One region of the Paenibacillus sp. MDMC362 genome, then DNA from elsewhere that is predicted to be linked to it. Evidence: riboswitches for the same ligand, from Rfam matches in the RefSeq annotation. Region 1 holds a riboswitch; each other region holds the start of a gene.
What was found. A riboswitch is a leader RNA that binds a small molecule or an ion and turns the genes downstream of it on or off. The one in region 1 is predicted to bind ZMP and ZTP.
Positions count from the first base shown of each region.

Region 2: linked by a shared signal. The riboswitch ahead of purT (phosphoribosylglycinamide formyltransferase 2) and the one ahead of rpiB (ribose 5-phosphate isomerase B) in region 1 are both predicted to bind ZMP and ZTP.
Region 3: linked by a shared signal. The riboswitch ahead of DP091_RS26340 (bifunctional 5,10-methylenetetrahydrofolate dehydrogenase/5,10-methenyltetrahydrofolate cyclohydrolase) and the one ahead of rpiB (ribose 5-phosphate isomerase B) in region 1 are both predicted to bind ZMP and ZTP.

Region 1 is NZ_QLYT01000035.1:14,526-20,535, reverse strand. It holds gene DP091_RS17855 (FtsW/RodA/SpoVE family cell cycle protein) at 1-711, shown strand, start outside; gene spoIIR (stage II sporulation protein R) at 931-1,626, shown strand; gene DP091_RS17845 (L-threonylcarbamoyladenylate synthase) at 2,097-3,242, shown strand; gene DP091_RS17840 (manganese efflux pump MntP) at 3,325-3,888, shown strand; gene DP091_RS17835 (low molecular weight protein arginine phosphatase) at 3,942-4,535, shown strand; ZMP/ZTP riboswitch at 4,621-4,702, shown strand; gene rpiB (ribose 5-phosphate isomerase B) at 4,817-5,281, shown strand; gene DP091_RS17825 (TIGR01440 family protein) at 5,364-5,948, shown strand.
Region 2 is NZ_QLYT01000018.1:8,377-14,386, reverse strand. It holds gene DP091_RS09740 (PAS domain-containing sensor histidine kinase) at 1-584, opposite strand, end outside; gene dapA (4-hydroxy-tetrahydrodipicolinate synthase) at 834-1,727, opposite strand; gene DP091_RS09730 (LysR family transcriptional regulator) at 1,839-2,714, shown strand; ZMP/ZTP riboswitch at 2,778-2,858, shown strand; gene purT (phosphoribosylglycinamide formyltransferase 2) at 2,944-4,104, shown strand; gene DP091_RS09720 (MATE family efflux transporter) at 4,401-5,759, shown strand; gene DP091_RS09715 (response regulator) at 5,955-6,010, shown strand, end outside.
Region 3 is NZ_QLYT01000063.1:4,739-10,748, forward strand. It holds gene DP091_RS26325 (CobW family GTP-binding protein) at 1-1,034, opposite strand, end outside; gene DP091_RS26330 (TIGR03943 family putative permease subunit) at 1,031-2,005, opposite strand; gene DP091_RS26335 (permease) at 2,103-3,113, opposite strand; ZMP/ZTP riboswitch at 3,270-3,349, shown strand; gene DP091_RS26340 (bifunctional 5,10-methylenetetrahydrofolate dehydrogenase/5,10-methenyltetrahydrofolate cyclohydrolase) at 3,415-4,263, shown strand; gene DP091_RS26345 (LacI family DNA-binding transcriptional regulator) at 4,560-5,552, shown strand; gene DP091_RS26350 (glycoside hydrolase family 32 protein) at 5,734-6,010, shown strand, end outside.

The sequences.
Region 1 (6,010 bases):
GGTAACGCGCTCAGTTATGTCGTGATTTTGTTGGGGCTGCTCTGGATCGGGAACGTCAAGTTCTCCCATGCGCTCATAGGGCTTGCGCTTGTGGCAGGCGTGGCCTTCGGCGGCGCCCAGGCCTATATTCATTATCATGATGAACTGCTGGAATCCAAAATACTGAAACCGCACTGGGTGGAACGGATTGATCCATGGCTCTATCCGGAGAAAGCGACCGCCAAGGCCAGCTATCATACGACGAATGCGAAGCTTGCCATCGCTTCGGGCGGCATGAGCGGCGAGGGCTACATGCAGGGATCGTCGATCCAGTCGGGCAGAGTGCCTTATGCGTACTCCGATTCCATATTTGTGCAGATAGCTGAGGAATTCGGGTTTATCGGATCTTCCGTTCTGCTTCTGTTATATTTCATCCTGATCCATCGGCTGATCCTGATCTCCCTGGAATCCAGGGAGCGTGCGGGACCGTTTCTCATTATAGGGATCGTGGCCATGTTCCTATATCAGATCTTCGAGAACATCGGCATGTTTATCGGCTTAATGCCGCTGACCGGGATTACGCTGCCCTTCATCAGCTACGGGGGAACTTCCCTAGTGATCAGTATGGCCAGTCTGGGAGTAGCCATGAGCGTGAAGCTGCACGGACAGGAAGTGGAGGAAGATATGCCGGATCCGAATGCCTATCGCCCGGCAACTTCTAAGCAGGCGTAAGCTTTTCTTTACGGGAAGCTCAATAATTACGGAGACAAACTGAATAACCGATCTAAACAAAGATGCGATTCCGACTGGGGATCGCATCTTTTTTTGGTATTATGCCGCGCCACTCTATGATTTTTTATCGAAATTGCTAGATTCAACGTTTATATCTTTTACCTGCGGACATACTGATAGCATCATAGAGTTTCGTTCATAGAGAGGCGGTTGTCCGAGATGAAAAATGTTAGTGAAACCCTCCGTATTATCGTGAAAAAAATGGTTGTGCTCTTATCCTGTATGTTTATGGTTATCATGGCTTGGGAGGGACAGCAGATTGATGCTTCCGTTGTTGGCGGTCCGATCCCTCAGGAATCGATACGACTTCGCATACTGGCGAATTCCGATAGCCCGTCCGATCAGCTGGTCAAAAGAGAGATTCGTGATTCGGTCGTTGAGCAAATGCAGCTCTGGGTCCTGCAGCTGGAGAATCCGCAAAGCCTGGAAGACGCCAAAGAATTAACCCGGCAGCATCTTCCGGAAATCCGCCAATTGGTGGGTGAAGAGTTGAAGAAGAGAGGGATTACGTACAGTTACACCGTAGAGCTTGGCGTTGTGCCGTTCCCGACGAAGTTATACGGAGGCACGGTGTATCCGGCCGGCGATTACGATGCGCTGCGGATTACGTTAGGCGAAGGTCAAGGGCAGAACTGGTGGTGCGTCTTGTTCCCGCCGCTTTGTTTCATCGATGGTGGCAGCGGGGATGCGGCGGCTCAGCCTGTTGATGCAGGTATCCAAACGGTTTCAGCAGAAGCCGGCGAGGCTTCCCAAGAGGAAGCTCCGAAGAATGCAGGCGACAGTGAACCGGAGGTCCGCTTCTTCTTGTGGGATATGTTCCTTGGCATTTGGAACTGGGTGGTAAGCTTGTTTTAGGATTATAAGCGAGTTGATTTTCAATCCTGATCGGGTATGATAAACTTTGAAGTAGAAGAGTGTGTTCAAAAAGGTGGATTTTCAGCAAACGCCATCGAAAGCATCTGCTTAGGCCCGGCTGAATTCTAGATTCGATGCCGAGCTGCTTCCTGATTCGCTTCGTGTTAGATATAGAATTTATAAGTTATCTTGCTGCGCTGATGAAATTCTGTATCGCAAGAAAACCTACCTTTAAATCGCGGTCGTTCGTCCTTGAATTGACCTCGATTGGTTTTCTTATCAAAAGCGGACTTTTTGAACAACCCTAGAAGAGTGCTTTCTCTTTGGCGCGACTGGTTTGAGTGGGAACCGGCACGGGACTGAAGAACGAAAAGCGCTTTTTATTTTGGGGCATAGCAACACACGCGTTGGAGTTTATATATTTCATATACAGAAAGTTTGGGATAGGAATGGAACAGAACGGGAATGGCATGAAACTTAGTCAGCAGCAGGATAACGGCTCCCGCCAGGCTGCTGCAAATTCAACCCAGGTATGGCATGTATCGAACTCGCTGTCCAGGGAGAGCTTGAGTTTGGAGAGGGAGGCGAAGCAGGCCCTGCAGGAAGCGGGGCAGGTGCTGGAGCGGGGCGGAACGGTGGCTTTTCCGACGGAAACGGTCTACGGGCTTGGCGCAGATGCCGGTAACACGGAAGCGGTCGAGCGTGTGTTTGCCGCGAAGGGCCGGCCGTCGGACAATCCATTGATCGTGCATATTTCGGAGCTTACTCAGCTTGACGGTTTGGTCCGTCATGTGAATGAGACGGAAAGGGCGCTGATGGCAAGGTTCTGGCCTGGGCCGCTATCGCTGGTGCTGCCCGTTAAACCGGGCGCTGTATCCCCACGTGTGACGGCGGGGCTCGATACCGTTGCCGTGCGGATGCCGGATCACAACGTGGCGCTGGCTTTGATCAGCGCCGCCGGGCGTCCGCTGGCTGCGCCGAGCGCGAACCGATCCGGTCGGCCAAGCCCGACGCTGGCCAGCCATGTCCTGGAGGATTTGGCCGGGGCGATCGACGGCGTCCTCGACGGCGGCCCTGCCGGGGTGGGCGTCGAGTCGACGGTGGTGCAAGTCGGGGAAGACGGCGCCGTCACGGTGCTCCGCCCGGGCGGCGTCACGGCCGAGCAGCTTGCCGCCGTTGCGGCAAGCGTGCGGATGGACCCGGCGCTGCACCGCGCCGCCGGGGAGGCGGAGAGCCCGGCGCCGCGCTCGCCGGGCATGAAGTACACGCACTACGCACCGAAGGGTGCGATGTGCGTGGTGCAGGGCCCGCGTGCCGATGCGGTGTCGGCACGCATCGCGGCCGAGCTTGAGGCGGCTGCCAGGCGCGGGGAGGTGACCGGCGTGCTGTCATTCGACGAGCACATCGGTCACTACCGCGCGGACGTTGCCGTCTCGCTCGGCAGCCTGGCCGCGCCGGAGGAAGCGGCCCGCCGGCTGTACGCCGGCTTGCGCCGGTTCGATGACGAAGGCGCCACCTTCATCCTGGCCGAAGCATGTCCGGAACAAGGACTCGGGGCAGCCATCATGAACCGGCTGCTGAAGGCCGCGGGACACCACATCATCGATGTGAATTAAAGCTGCCGCATGAACGCTTTTGGCATGATTTCCACCTTGTCCGCATATGGTGTACAAGACCATGGGACTTGGGGGAATGGGCATGCTGGAGGCGTCTGTCCAATCGGGACAGCTTGCGGCGATTCTAATGATGGCGGTTGCTCTCGGACTGGACGCATTTTCGCTTGGAATCGGTGTTGGATTGAGAAGCGGTATGCGCTTAGGCCAAATGCTGGGCATCAGCTTCATGATCGCATTGTTTCATATGCTGATGCCGCTGCTGGGCTTATTTGCCGGCCGCTATGTTGGCATGTTACTGGGCCACGTTACAGGGCTTGCGGCCGGCGGGCTGCTGCTTTTGCTGGGCGGGCATATGATGTATAACGCCTGGCGTGGCGGAGAAGGACAGCGAATACAACCTACCGCATTTTTAGGCATGCTGCTGTTTTCGCTTAGCGTCAGCATCGACTCCTTCTCGGTAGGCGTTTCGCTCGGAATGTTTGTGGATGATGTGCTGTTTATCGTGACTTCCTTTGGGGTGGTGGGCGGTTTGCTGTCCATTCTCGGCTTGCTGCTTGGCCGTCAGGTAAGCAATAAGCTGGGGGAGTACGGCGAAATGCTCGGCGGACTAATTTTGGTTATCTTTGGCATCATGTTTATTTTTTGAAGCAATATTTGTTACAATAACCCCAAAGAACCTACGAACGGGAGGAACGGACCGTGAAAAATATATTGTTTGTCTGCACGGGAAACACCTGCCGCAGTCCAATGGCTGAAGGCATGCTGCGCAAGCTTGCCAAACAACGGGGCATTCCGCTGGAAACGAAGTCCGCCGGCGTCTCGGCCGTGGACGGAATGCCGGTGTCCCATCATACGGAATCCATACTGCGAGACCAGGATATCCAGGAACGCTTGGTGTCCAAGCCGTTGACCGCGAATCTGGTGGAGTGGGCAGACCTGATTCTGACGTTGACCCAGTCGCATAAGCAGTATGCTATAAGGCAATTTCCGTACGCCGCGGACAAGATGCACACGCTGAAAGAGTTTGTTGAGGATGACCGCCGGGTGCTGGACGATCTGCGGGAGCAGGATAGTCTGTATGCAGCGCTTGAGCTGGCCAGGTCTCTGGGCCACGATGTCAGCGACCGTGACCGGGAGCGTCTGATCGAGCTGCGTCAACGCATCCCGAGCTTCGATATCTCCGATCCTTTCGGGGGCTCGCGGGAGGAATATGAAGCCACGGCCGCAGAGATACGGACGGCGTTGTTCCGTCTTTTGGACAAGCTCGAAGCGGATCGGCATAACTTAACCTAGCCTTTAGTGATATGAAGCCTGCCATTGGGCTAAAAAGCCACTTGCCTTTCGCATGGTATTGCTTTAAGATGAAGTTGAAAAACACATGATCCGGTGTAACTGGCGACGAAGTGGATGAAACCACGATGGAGCATCGGAATATACGGCCGGTCGCCTGGGCAAAGAGCATTTGGAGCACAATACGTGCGCCGACTGCTCTTTTTTCGTCTTTTGCGCCCGATTTGGGTTATAATGGAACAAGCTAAAACGCAAAAGCGAACATACGAGGGGGTTTTTGATAGATGAAAATTGCATTGGGTACGGATCATGCTGGCATTCGTCTGAAAGAGGAAATCGTGGAAGTCATTCGGGGTCTTGGACACGAGGTGGAGGATCTGGGCTGCGGCTGTTCCGACTCCGTGGATTATCCCGATTATGCCCTTCCGGTGTGCGAGAAGGTCGTCTCGGGTGAAGCGGACCGCGGCATCCTGATCTGCGGTACGGGGATCGGCATGAGCATTGCGGCCAACAAGGTGCCGGGCATTCGCTGCGCGCTGACACATGATGTGTTCTCAGCTAAAGCGACGCGCGAGCATAACGACAGCAACGTGATTGCGCTGGGCGAGCGTGTCGTCGGTCCTGGACTTGCTGGCGAAATCGTCAGCGCATGGCTGACGACGGATTTCAGTCATGGCGAGCGCCATGTCGGCCGCGTGAACAAGATCAAGGCCATCGAGGAGCGTTACCTGAAGAATGAATCGCGATAAGTGAACGCGCGTAATACAGCTGCAGCTATCGTGATAAGGGATTGAAGCATCTTCTGTGAAAAATCATCGGGAGGACTGTGACATGACGGATATCTCCAAGGTTTCCTTGAACGAACAGACAGCGCGTATTGTCCGCGAACTGGCCGAAGCGGCCGTCTTAGGGCCGGGTAAAGTGTTGGTCATCGGAGCCAGTACCAGTGAAGTGGTTGGGCGTCGAATCGGTACGGGCGGCGCTCTTGAAACGGCGCAGCAGCTCCTTCAGGGCATTGCCAAGGTCCAAACGGAATTCGGTTTCGCGGTGGCCTATCAATGCTGTGAGCATCTGAACCGTGCGCTTGCGATGGAACGCGAGCTGCTCGAGCGGCTGGGCTTGACGGAAGTGGCGGCAGTTCCCATTCCGGGTGCCGGCGGGTCGATGGCTTCCGCAGCTTACCGCAGCATGAAGGAGCCCTGCCTTGCGGAATCGATTGAAGCCCATGCCGGTGTTGATATCGGCGAGACGCTGATCGGCATGCATTTGCGGAGAGTGGCGGTTCCGTTCCGGCCGACCGAGCGCTATATCGGGGAGGCGCGTGTTACTGCGGCTTATACTCGCCCCAAGCTGATCGGCGGAGAACGTGCGGTGTACCGACTCGAGCAGAGGGATGATTCCACGCTGTGCGATTGATTCGATTGAGAACTCGCTTTTTTAAGGATGACTACTTGTAGTGTTAATTTTGCAAGAAAAAA
Region 2 (6,010 bases), on a different contig from region 1:
TGGTCCGACACATCGACGATCACATCCGTGGATATTCCCAGAATGTCACGGGGGTGAGTCGCGTTAATGAGCCTGAGCGCTGCAGCATTTACGTAGTGTATAATGCTCTTCTTGGTTATGAACACGGAGAGAGGAAGCCCTTCCATAAGCTGGAGAAATGCGTTTTCCTCCTCAGTAAGCTTCTGTTCCTTCAGCTCAAGCTGTTTCATGAGTTGTCTCAGCAGTGTTCGATCTTCAAACTGCACCAAGTAGCCACGGCGACGCTGATCCAACTCCTGCAGCATGGTGCATATACTGAGATATACTTCACGATTGGACGGATGGTGATAAACATATTCAAATCTAGCTGGGAGCGGCGGATGATCTTGAGCGGTCCTCGCATTCCAAATCACTTGATTCAATAATGCGCGGATGCTGCTATCTTCTTGTGGCGCCCCGGCAGTTAACTCCTGCTGTGAATATCCCAATAGATCACTTAGTGCCGAATTGACCTTAAGAATCGAACCATCAAGCGATATCAGTGCCATTCCGATTACGGCTTGCTCAAAGGCAAAATCATGATTAGGGTTGGAATAGGGCAGCACAGCAAGTCTCCTTTCAAATATCTGACAGGAATGAATTTATCCATATTATATGTTGGACCTTATCATACATCAATCCTTTAAAGCGATAGATCTTAACTTAGCTTCAAGTTATGACGAAACTCAAGATAATCTATCACATGTCATAGAAAAGAAAGAAAATGAGCGGTGCATTTATGGTCATGACATACATAGCTCAAGAAAGGCAAGGCAGGAGGAATACCTTGCCTTTCCGAAGAGACACAGCTGTTATTAAAGAACCGTTTTTTTCAGATTATGAATCTCATGAGCCAGAGATTGCTTAAGCTCATCCGTTATGGGTCCCATAGGCAATCGGAGGGAGTCCGACGAGATGATGCCCTGATTGGCAAGCAGCCATTTAAGCGGAGCAGGATTCGACTCTTCGAACAGCTTTTGAATATAGGGAAACAGCTTGTTAAACTCGACCTCGGAACAGAAGAAATTCCCTTGGGCTGCTAATCGAAACACCTGAAGGAAATCCTCGGTATTCATATTAGCCGACGCCAGTATACCACCAGAGGCTCCATGAACAAGCATTTCATAAAAGAGAGCATCATTACCGCATAGAACGGGCTTCGTATCGTATGGGGATAAGCTTCTCAAAAGCTCTGTGCTTGCCGTGCTGTCTTTCATCCCGATCACCCCGGGTATCTCCATGATTCTTCTTATGGCATCAACAGGTAGCCGGATTCCGGTACGCGAAGGAACCTCGTATAAAATAACGGGGATTCCGATTTCGGCCACCCTTCGAAAATGATGGAGGATGCCGTCGATCGAAGGGCGACTGTAATACGGCGTGACGACCAATACCGCATCAGCACCGATCTGGCCAGCCAGTTCCGTTCGCTTCATACTGGATACCGTATCGTTCGTACCGGTACCAATGATGAGCGGCAATCGTCGTTCGTCCAGACTCCTCCGTGTTTCTTCCACGATCTGTACGACTTCCTTCCAAGCTACAGTGGGCGCTTCACCGGTCGTTCCGTTGATAACCAATCCCTGAATATCACAGGATAACAAATTCTTTAAATAACGATGATAAGACGGAAGATCCAGTTCGTAATCCTGTGTAAAGGGAGTGATCACTGGAACATACACGCCATGCAGTTCTTGCTGACTCAGCATAATCTTTCCTCCAATTCGTGAGTGATGGCTATACTTTAACATAGGAAATAAAATCGGAGTTATCTATAATAATAGATAATTATTATCAATATTATTGATAAGGAGACAGCGATGGAACTTATTTATCTGCATACCTTCAGAGAGGTTGCGATTCGCCAGAGCTTTACGAAAGCCGCGGATGTGTTGGGTTATGCCCAATCCAGTGTAACCACCCAGATTCAAAAGCTGGAGAAGGAATACGGCGTCAAGCTGTTCGAGCGATATGGCAGAGGCTTGCGCCTGACGAAGTCCGGCGAGGAGCTGTTCAAGTATGCCGTTCAAATGCTGGATCTGTTCCAGCAGTCGAAGGAAAAGCTGACCAAGCAAGGTGGAGGAACTTTATCGATCGGAACGATAGATTCGCTGGCCGCTTATTTTCTTCCGTCCGTCATTCACAAACTGAAACAAAGGCATGAGGATCTTGTCATCCGCTTACAACCGGATCGTGAAGATAGCATCCTCAGTAAGGTGAGAGAGGGCGAGTACGATCTCGGTCTTATTTTGGATCATAAACCGGAGGATTCCTCCTTGAATTGGATCCCCATTCGGGAAGAACCCCTCCTGCTGATTGTCCATCCGGATCATCCCCTTCGTGTTGAACCCGTCATAGAGTTAGAACACCTGGCAGATGCCGAATGGATTATGCCCGAGGATAGCTGTAATTATCGCATGATGTTGGAAAAGGTGCTGCGTGCCAGCGGAGTTCCAATGCGAATAGGCCTGGAATTGGGCAATCCAGAGGCGATCAAGAGATATGTGATGTCCGGTACAGGTATTTCATTATTGCCACAGATGGTAGCAGAGGAGGAAATCAGGCGTGGTGAGCTTGCGATTCTTCCCTTTGCCCATTCTGACATTCAACTGGACATTCAGTTGGTAATCCACCCCAAGAAGTGGCTGTCGCAATCGCTGAAGGATACAATCGATATGCTGAAGTCTAAATCCTGATGTCGCCTAACGGTGATATTGCAATTAACGGGAAGATTAAGTATGATTTAAATAACAATGTATAGGTTTGTGTGTGACTGGCGTAGCATGGGGGACCATGAGGGAGCACACAGATGACGACGGCCGTACGCCTGGGCAGAGGTAAGGGAAGCTTATTTTCCTTACCTCTTTATTATTTTCTGCTTTTTTTTATAAGTCTCTGAAACTACGAAAAGGGGATAAAACAACGATGTTAAAAACGAAGAAAATACTGCTGCTAGGATCGGGAGAACTGGGAAAAGAAGTCGTGATTGAGGCCCAAAGACTGGGTGTTGAAACCGTAGCCGTCGATCGTTATGCCGACGCTCCGGCCATGCATGTTGCCGATCACAGCCATGTCATCGATATGCTGGATAGGGAGAAATTACGCGCCATCATTGAGCTGGAGAAGCCGGACCTGATCGTACCCGAAATCGAGGCGCTCGCTACTTCGGAGCTGGTTAGACTGGAGGAAGAGGGGTACCGGGTTATTCCAACTGCCAGAGCTGCGAAGCTTACGATGGATCGTGAAGGGATTCGCCGGTTGGCTTCCGAGGAGTTGGGACTGCCTACTGCGGGCTATCGATTTGCCGATACTTATGAGGAGTTTAAACGGGCTGTCCTGGACATGGGTTTTCCGTGCGTAATTAAACCGCTGATGAGTTCTTCAGGCAAAGGCCAGAGTGTATGCCGCTTAGAAGGGGACATCGAGTCCTGCTGGAACATCGCCATGGAAGGCGGCCGCGTGCAGAACGGCAGAGTGATCATTGAGGAATTCATTGCATTCCAGTCAGAGATCACGCTTCTGACCGTTCGCTCCGTCAATGGCACAAGCTTCTGTGCGCCAATCGGTCATATTCAGGAGAGCGGGGACTATATCGAATCCTGGCAGCCGCACAACATGTCCGAAGAGCAAGTGGAGGAAGCTAAATATATTGCAAGGACGATTACCGACGAGCTTGGCGGATATGGATTGTTTGGTGTTGAATTGTTCCTTGCCGCGGATAAAGTGTATTTTAGCGAGGTGTCTCCGCGACCGCATGATACCGGCTTGGTTACGCTGGTGACGCAAAATTTATCTGAGTTCGCGCTTCACGTCCGTGCCATTCTTGGGTTTCCGATCCCGGAGATCGAATTGATAACGCCGGGAGCCAGCCGTCCGCTGAAAGCAGCGCGAGAGCTGGAGAACTACACAATTACCGGTGCCGAGCAAGCACTGGCTGTTCCGAATACGCAGCTGCGCATTTTTGGGAAACCGGTGACCAAGGTTGGAAGACGAGTCGCAGTTGCGTTGTCAACCGCCGGCACAGTAGAGGAAGCGCGGGTGCGTGCGAAGCAGGCTCTGGATAAGCTAGCTGTTGAAGAAGCATAAACAATCCCGACTCAAAAGGTCAGCCGATTTGCCGGTTGATCTTTTTTTATTGAAATGACTTCGCCGATCAAAATCCGGTGTGAACCGTTCAGACCATAGGGAATTGGTATCGTTATGATTTTGGATGATAAATATGCAGAAATTTATGTTCTTTCATGATAAGATACACAAGAATACAAACGACCTTCACCCATTATAATGTTTTCAAGGTGCTGCTCTATATAGGCACAGTTAAATCGTTATATTATCAAAATAAATAGATGAGAAAACGTTTATGACGGCATAGGAGAATCTACATGAGAGACATGACGCAAGGAAGTCCGATCAAGCTGATCATCATGTTTACGATCCCGCTTTTGATCGGAAATATTTTCCAACAATTTTATAATATGGCGGATACCCTGATTGTGGGGCGCACCATTGGTGTGAACGCACTTGCGGCAGTCGGATCGACGGGAAGTATTTTGTTTTTTGTCATTGGCTTTGCCCAAGGCTTGACGGCAGGTTTATCCATCATAACGGCGCAGCGTTTTGGCGCCAAGGATATCGCGGGCGTTCGCAAAAGCGTGGGAACGAGTATATGGATTAGCCTTGTATTCACGGTTGTTCTGACCATTGTGAGTGTCATATTCACAAGGCCTGTCCTCGTCATGATGAACACGCCGGCGGAAATTCTGGATGATGCTTATTCGTATTTAATCGTCATTAACTGGGGTGTTGGCGCAGCCGTGCTGTTCAACCTGCTGGCGAACCTGCTCAGAGCGCTTGGGGACAGTCGGACACCGCTTCTATTCTTGGTGGTCGCAAGCATTCTGAACATCGTACTCGACCTGTTATTTATTCTCGTATTTAAGATGGGAGTAGCCGGAGCGGGGCTTGCCACGGTAATATCGCAGCTGTTCTCCTGCCTGCTCTGCTTGTTATACATTCATAAAAAGGTTCCGCTTCTGCAGTTTAAGAATGCCGATTGGTCCATCGATTGGAAGTTTATTCGGCAGCATATGTGGGTCGGTTTCCCGATGGGCTTCCAAGCCTCCATCATTGCGATCGGAGCCATCATTCTGCAGATTACGCTTAACGGTCTCGGAGCAACAGCGGTAGCCGCATATACTGCGGCTCAGAAGATTGATATGCTCGCTACGCAGCCCATGAGTTCCTTTGGCATCACGATGGCGACTTTTGCAGCCCAGAACTTCGGCGCGAATCGCATAGACCGCATCAAGCTTGGAGTTAAACAATGCCTATGGGTCTCGGGATCATTCAGCATCGCCGTGGGGCTGCTGGTGATATTCGCCGGTCCTGCAGCCGTCAGCCTCTTTGTCGGTCAAGGACAGGAAGAATTGCTGTCCCTTAGCAGGCTGTATTTCTTATCGAACGGAAGCACCTATTTGCTTCTGTCGCTGTTGTTCATCTACCGCTTCACGCTGCAGGGATTGGGACAGAGCTTTATCCCAACTGTAGCCGGCATCATGGAACTGATCATGCGGGTACTGGCTGCCATCTTCCTGACCGCGCAGATCGGATTCCTCGGCGCAAGCCTGGCGAACCCGCTGGCTTGGCTCGGAGCCGTCATCCCGCTCGGCATTGCCTACTACCTGAGCATTAAAAGGTTAAGTACGCCTGCTGCTCCCGTCTCCATACCGGTCCAGGCTTAAGATTTTATGCAATCGAGTTCAGAACGAATCATGACTTAACGAACAGAAATCACTCTGTTGTTCAAGAGCCATGCATTCGTTCTTTTTTTTGCCTCAAACAGCGTGAAATGAAGCATTCCAAACTTGGATGGGCCGCGGTAAGATCACATTAGATTCTTTTAACTAATTTGACAGATAAGAACAGGAGGGATTGCCTTGTATAAAGTGCTGCTAGTGGACGATGAAGCCGACGTAAGAGAGGGACTCGTGCA
Region 3 (6,010 bases), on a different contig from region 1:
ATCAGCGTAAGATATCCACGTTGAAGCTGCAGCTTGCTTGGCTTACATTCAAGCTGTGAACCCGCCCACTGAACTAGAGAGGGACCCGTCGAGAGCTGGATGTAGCCTTTGGCCCGAATCAGGCTGGAGCCAAGTGCAGCGAGAAACGTCTCGATCGCGCTCAACTGAAGCGGGAAGGGGGATGGAGCAGATAAGGTCAAAGTATCCATGCCCGTGAAGGATGTGCTGCGGTGTCCAGACTCTTCTCCGTGCAGATGGCTATGGTGGTCATTGGCAGGTCTCTCTGGCTGGTGATGCGCATGCTTGCTGTGATCACTAGTCAACGGTGTGTCTTGCGTACGATCCGCAAGATTCCCTGGCTTCCCTTGCGAAGGTGGAAACGAATGGCTCGGGTCCTTAGAGGGCTCAAGCTGAAGCTGTAGCGTCGAAAACACTTCATTTTCATCCAAACGGCTGTAGTCGGTTACGGCCAGACTTGCCGCCGTGTTTATTTTTCTGATGGAGGTCATGACTTTGTTGATCTGTTTATCATCGCATTCCCCCGCCTTGTTAAGGATAATCATATCCGCGAAGCTAATCTGTCCCCGCAGGGTGCGCACCAGTTCACGACTGGATGCAAAGAAGCTGTTGTACTCGAGGAATTTGCTGCAGTCGGCCAAGGCAATTTTGCGCTGGATTGAGATTCGATCAGCCAGGGACGGATCCTGCAGATCCTCAAGAATCTGTTCAGGATTCGCCACGCCGGTCGTTTCGATGAATATGAGATCCGGCTTCTGATCGAACAGGGTTTGTAATGCTTGACCCATCTCGTCTCGCCTGGTGCAGCAGATACATCCGTCGAGCAGCTTCTCAATCGGAAGATCGGGGATTTGGCCGGAAACCGTATCGCCATCCACATCTTGTTCGCCCATCTCATTCATAAGCACGGCGGTTCTCCACTGCCGCTTGGCGGCATATTCCAGCAGTCTGAGCAGCAGCGTGGTTTTGCCGCTTCCCAAAAATCCGCTTATCAATACAACGGGTATCTTGTTCATTTATTTGTTACCTCCTTGGTCGGGGTTATCGAATACAGCTCGTCAAACTCTGCGACGGAGTCCGGATTCGTGAAAATGTAAGGGGATGCCGGCTGCTCGATCGGCTGAATCTGCTTCGCTTGAATTTGCAGAGTCTCTTTACCATTTAAGGTGGCTACCTGGATCGTGCCATCAATCTGGACCCACGTATCATTTGCGAACGACGCAGCATTCGTGCCGCGCACAAGAACCCCGAACGGTACGGCGTCGGCGGTGCAGCACATCACGAGGAATCGGCTGACGGCAAAGGTATCCTCATTCATATGTCCGTCGCGGAAGACGAAACCTTGCACCGAGATGGTTTTTCCTTGAAAATGCTCCTTGTACATATCCATGGCCCCGACAGTTTCCGAGAAAATGTCCGGTTCTACCTTAATGACGGGCAGCGAATATAAGCGCTTGGCAAGCTCTGCAAACTCCACACTATAGATGTCCTTGGCAACGAATCGTTCGTTCAAAGCGATATTTTCATCTGCCCCTTGATCCAAACCGGGTAATCGATTATCCGTCCCTGAAAAGGCGGACGTGTTGCGGTCATCGGTTTTACGCCGTACATCGGGATTCGGATAGGTGTAGATCATTCCTTTTTTGGATGCCATATCGCTGCCCAAGGCTTGGTCCGGCAGGAGCAGGCCAAACAGCAGCGGCACCGAGAATAACCCGTATACCGTTACGTTTTTGACAAGGCCGGTAGGCAGAGGGTGCTCGCAATCACACACCTCTCCGGAATCGCCCGAAAGAGAATGCCACATCATTCCGAATGCAATGAACAACAAGGGAACCGGGCAGAGAAGCAGCAGGGTCTGCATATGAGGCGCAAGGTAATATTCGAGCGAATCTGAAGCATTCAGATGCATGATATAAGCGGCGAGAGCCGCAACAAGCAGCGACCGGAGCATATAGTGAATCCGTATCCTCAAACTGGACTTCATTCTCCCAATCACCTCCAATCTCAAGCGGATACCTGATGATCCTACACGGTCCCGGTAATCTCGTTTGGTTTTTCGTCAATCTTTTATCCTTAGGCAGCTATCCACCCAAGAGTGCGTTGACGGCTACAGAGCCGATAAAGACAAGCGTCATCACCAGCAGGCTTAAACCGATCACGAATTTAGTCTTGAAAGTAGTCGACAGCATAAGCAAGCTTTTGAAATCCAGCATCGGGCCGAGCACGAGGAAGGATACGAGCGGACCTACGGTGAAGGTGTGCGTGAACGCCGATGCCACAAATGCATCCGAAGTCGAGCAGAGGGACAGAATGAAAGCAAACCCCATCATGAACAGGTAAGAAGCGGCGGGACCGTTCCCCAATGCCAGCAGCTCTTCTCTAGGAATGAAGGATTGGATGCAGGCTGTCAGGAATGCGCCAAGAACCAGGTATTTGCCCATTTCGATCAATTCGTCCCCGGCGTGGACAAACAGACTTCTCCAGGTTTTGGGATGCTCGTGCAGCTTGCGTTGACCAACGGCCGAATTTTGTTCGGAAAACTCTTGTAAGGAACGCTTGAGCGGGTTGTTCCTAGAAAATACATAGACAAGCAAACCTACCGTTACCGCGACTGCAAAAGCCAGTCCCATCCGGCCGATCGTTACCTCGGGATGTGAACGGAAGGCCATGATCGTCGCAGCGAACACAATGGGGTTCAGGATAGGCCCGCTGAGAATAAAGGTTACAGCGATGTAGGCAGGCATCCCCTTAAGCATCAATCTTCGGACGACCGGGATCATCCCGCATTCACAGATGGGAAAAACGATCCCCAGCATGGAAGCGAACAGGACGCCGATGACCGGATTTTTGGGCGTGATCCGACGCACCCACTGTTCTTTAACGAACAGCTGGAGAAGGGACGACAGCAGCACTCCAAGCAGCACAAAAGGAAGCGCCTCAAGGAAAATGCCCGTAAAAACCGTTTTTACCTGCTGTATGTCACGGCTTGATATTAGACCTGAATCGTTCTGCAGCCATATCGTCAAGACCGGTATCACGAAGACAAGCGGAATCATGAAGGGCAGCATTTTGAAGATTACCGGATTTTTCATTCGGGCCTCCTGGAGCGAATTGTTCTTAGGACATTCTATGCTTGTACCATCGGCAACATACTAGATTCTTGCAAATTAATCAAAAGAATTACGATTTAACACGTCAACTTCATGACCGGTAGCGCGAAGTCCAAAGTCGTGGTATATTTAAAAAAGTTATCTGTGTGTTACTGGCGTAGCTTGGGGTACCAAGAGGGAGCACATAGGATCATATGCCGTACGCCTGGGCAAGAGGTAAGGAGACGATCAGTCGCCTTGCCTCTTTATGTTTTTTAATACAATGGCGAAGGAGCGGATTAGCATGAGTAAGGAACCCGTAATTTTGGATGGAAAAAAGGTATCCGATGATATTAAGGATAAGCTGGCGGTGAAGGTACAGGAATTGAAGCAGCACGGGATAACGCCTTGTCTGGCAACGATTCTAGTTGGCGATGATCCAGCTTCGGCGACCTATGTGCGGATGAAGGGAAATGCTTGCGAGCGCCTTGGCATCATATCCAAGAAAGTGGTGCTGGAGACATCGACATCGACCGAGGAGCTGCTCGCCGCGATACAAGAGCTGAACGAGGATCCGAATGTCCACGGTATTCTGCTCCAGCATCCGGTGCCGCATCATATCGATGAACGGGCGGCTTTTGATGCCATAGCCATTGAAAAAGACGTGGATGGTGTGACCACGCTCGGTTTCTCGCAAAATGCGTTTGGTTTTGCCGATTATCCGTCTTGTACGCCTGCCGCGATTATTGCGATTATGGATTATTATGATCTGCCGATCGAAGGGAAGCATGCCGTGGTGGTCGGACGCAGTCCGATTCTGGGTAAGCCGGTATCAATGATGCTGCTCAATCGCAATGCTACCGTTACGATCTGCCACTCGAGAACGAAGAACCTCGGGGAGCTTGTGTCCCAGGCGGATATCGTGGTTGCGGCCGTAGGCAAGCCTAATTTCATTCAGGGGAACTGGATTAAGCCGGGAGCCGTTGTATTGGATGCCGGCTACAATAAAGGGAATATCGGCGACTGCGATTATGAAGCCTGCGCAAAGGTGGCATCTGCGATTACACCGGTACCGGCAGGTGTCGGCCCCGTTACGATTGCTACATTGCTGAAGCATACCGTCGAATCGGCCGAGCGAACCGTGCAAGCCTAAGGGAAATCCATAGACCATTTGTTTATGAATGAAGGGTGCGCCGATGAATTGTCCCCTTCGAATCGTTTACTTTCTAGCAAGAGCCTGGAACTTGGAAAAGATATGGTTCCTGCCATAATAGGCTTGGAGTCCCCATTTCACGGATTCCTGGACGTCATGGTATAGTTAGGAAAAAAGCGAAACGAAGGGGAGAGATTCATGCACAAACGAAACATGATCCATTGTACTGCCCAACTAGGAGCTGTGGAGGACCATCTGTTCGTTGCAGCGCCGCAAGCGGCTCTCGGGAGCACCGAATGAAGAACACGATTGCAGATATTGCCAAAAAAGCCGGAGTCGCCAAAAGCACGGTCTCCCGTTTCTTAAACGGAGGCTCCGTCAGCAATGCAACACGCCAAAAAATTGAGCTGGTCATTCAGGAAACCGGCTATATTCCGAATTCGTTTGCACAAAGCTTGAAAGCGAAGAAAACCAGCATGATCGGCACCATTGTACCGCGTCTGGATTCATTCTCAGCATCCCAGACCGTTGCCGGCATGGATGAAGAGTTAAGGAAACACGGTTATCAGCTTCTTATTATCAATGCAAGCCAGGACTTATCCAGGGAGATTGAAGCGCTGTATGATCTCGCCAGGCAAAAAATATCTGGCATTATTTTATTTGCCACTCAAGTGACGGAAACCCATCTTGCCGCGATTCAAGAGATCGGCATCCCTGTCATCCTGTTAGGACAGCAGCATAAGGATGTTCACAGCATGATTTATAACGACTATGCCGCAGGCTATGACATGGGCCGATATGTGCTGTCCAAGGGACATCGCCATATTGCCTATATCGGGGTGACGGAACAAGACGTTGCTGTCGGAGTTCAGCGGAAGGAGGGGTTTCTGAAAGCGGTAAGCGAGTACAGTGAGGCGGAAGCGGATCTCTATGAGAGTGGATTTAAGATGTCGGATGGTGTAAAGACCGCATGGTCCATTTTTGAATCGAACCGAACGATGCCAACTGCCGTGGTCTGCGCAACGGACAACATTGCGTTAGGCGTTATGAAAGCGGCACATATGAAGGGCATTCAAATTCCTAACGAACTCTCCGTTACCGGATTTGGCGGATACGACGTAACCGAGGTGATTCATCCTGGATTGACAACGGTTAAATATGGATATTCCCAAGCGGGTCATCTCGCCGCACAGCATATTATGAAGCTGGTCAACGACGAGCCTGTGGATTTTCTGACGGTTATGAGCTGCGATATGATTCATCGCGAAAGCGTTGACAATCTAAAATAGGTATTTTATACTGAAAAAAGCGGAACCGGTTCCAATACTGCATTTGCTTGGTATTGGAGCTGTGTTCATTATTTTTACTCCTTATTGGAACCGGTTCCACTATAGGTGAGTTAGGCAGATGTTCATGGATAGCATGAACCGTTTGATTTTTTTAGTAAGCCCATTTATAAGGAGAAGAGATATGGACAGAGAACAGAAATACCGACGCCTGGATCAGGCTTCTCCCGAAGAGCTTTCCTCCCTAAGGGAGAAAGTGAAATTAAGCGAATGGAGGCAGAGGTTTCACGTACAGCCCATCATGGGCTTGCTGAATGACCCTAACGGGTTTTCTTATTATAACGGGGAATATCACTTATTTTACCAATGGTTTCCGCTGGGTACGTATCACGGCTTGAAATACTGGTACCATACATCCTCGAAAGACCTGGTGCATTGGCAAAACCGAGGCATCGCCATTG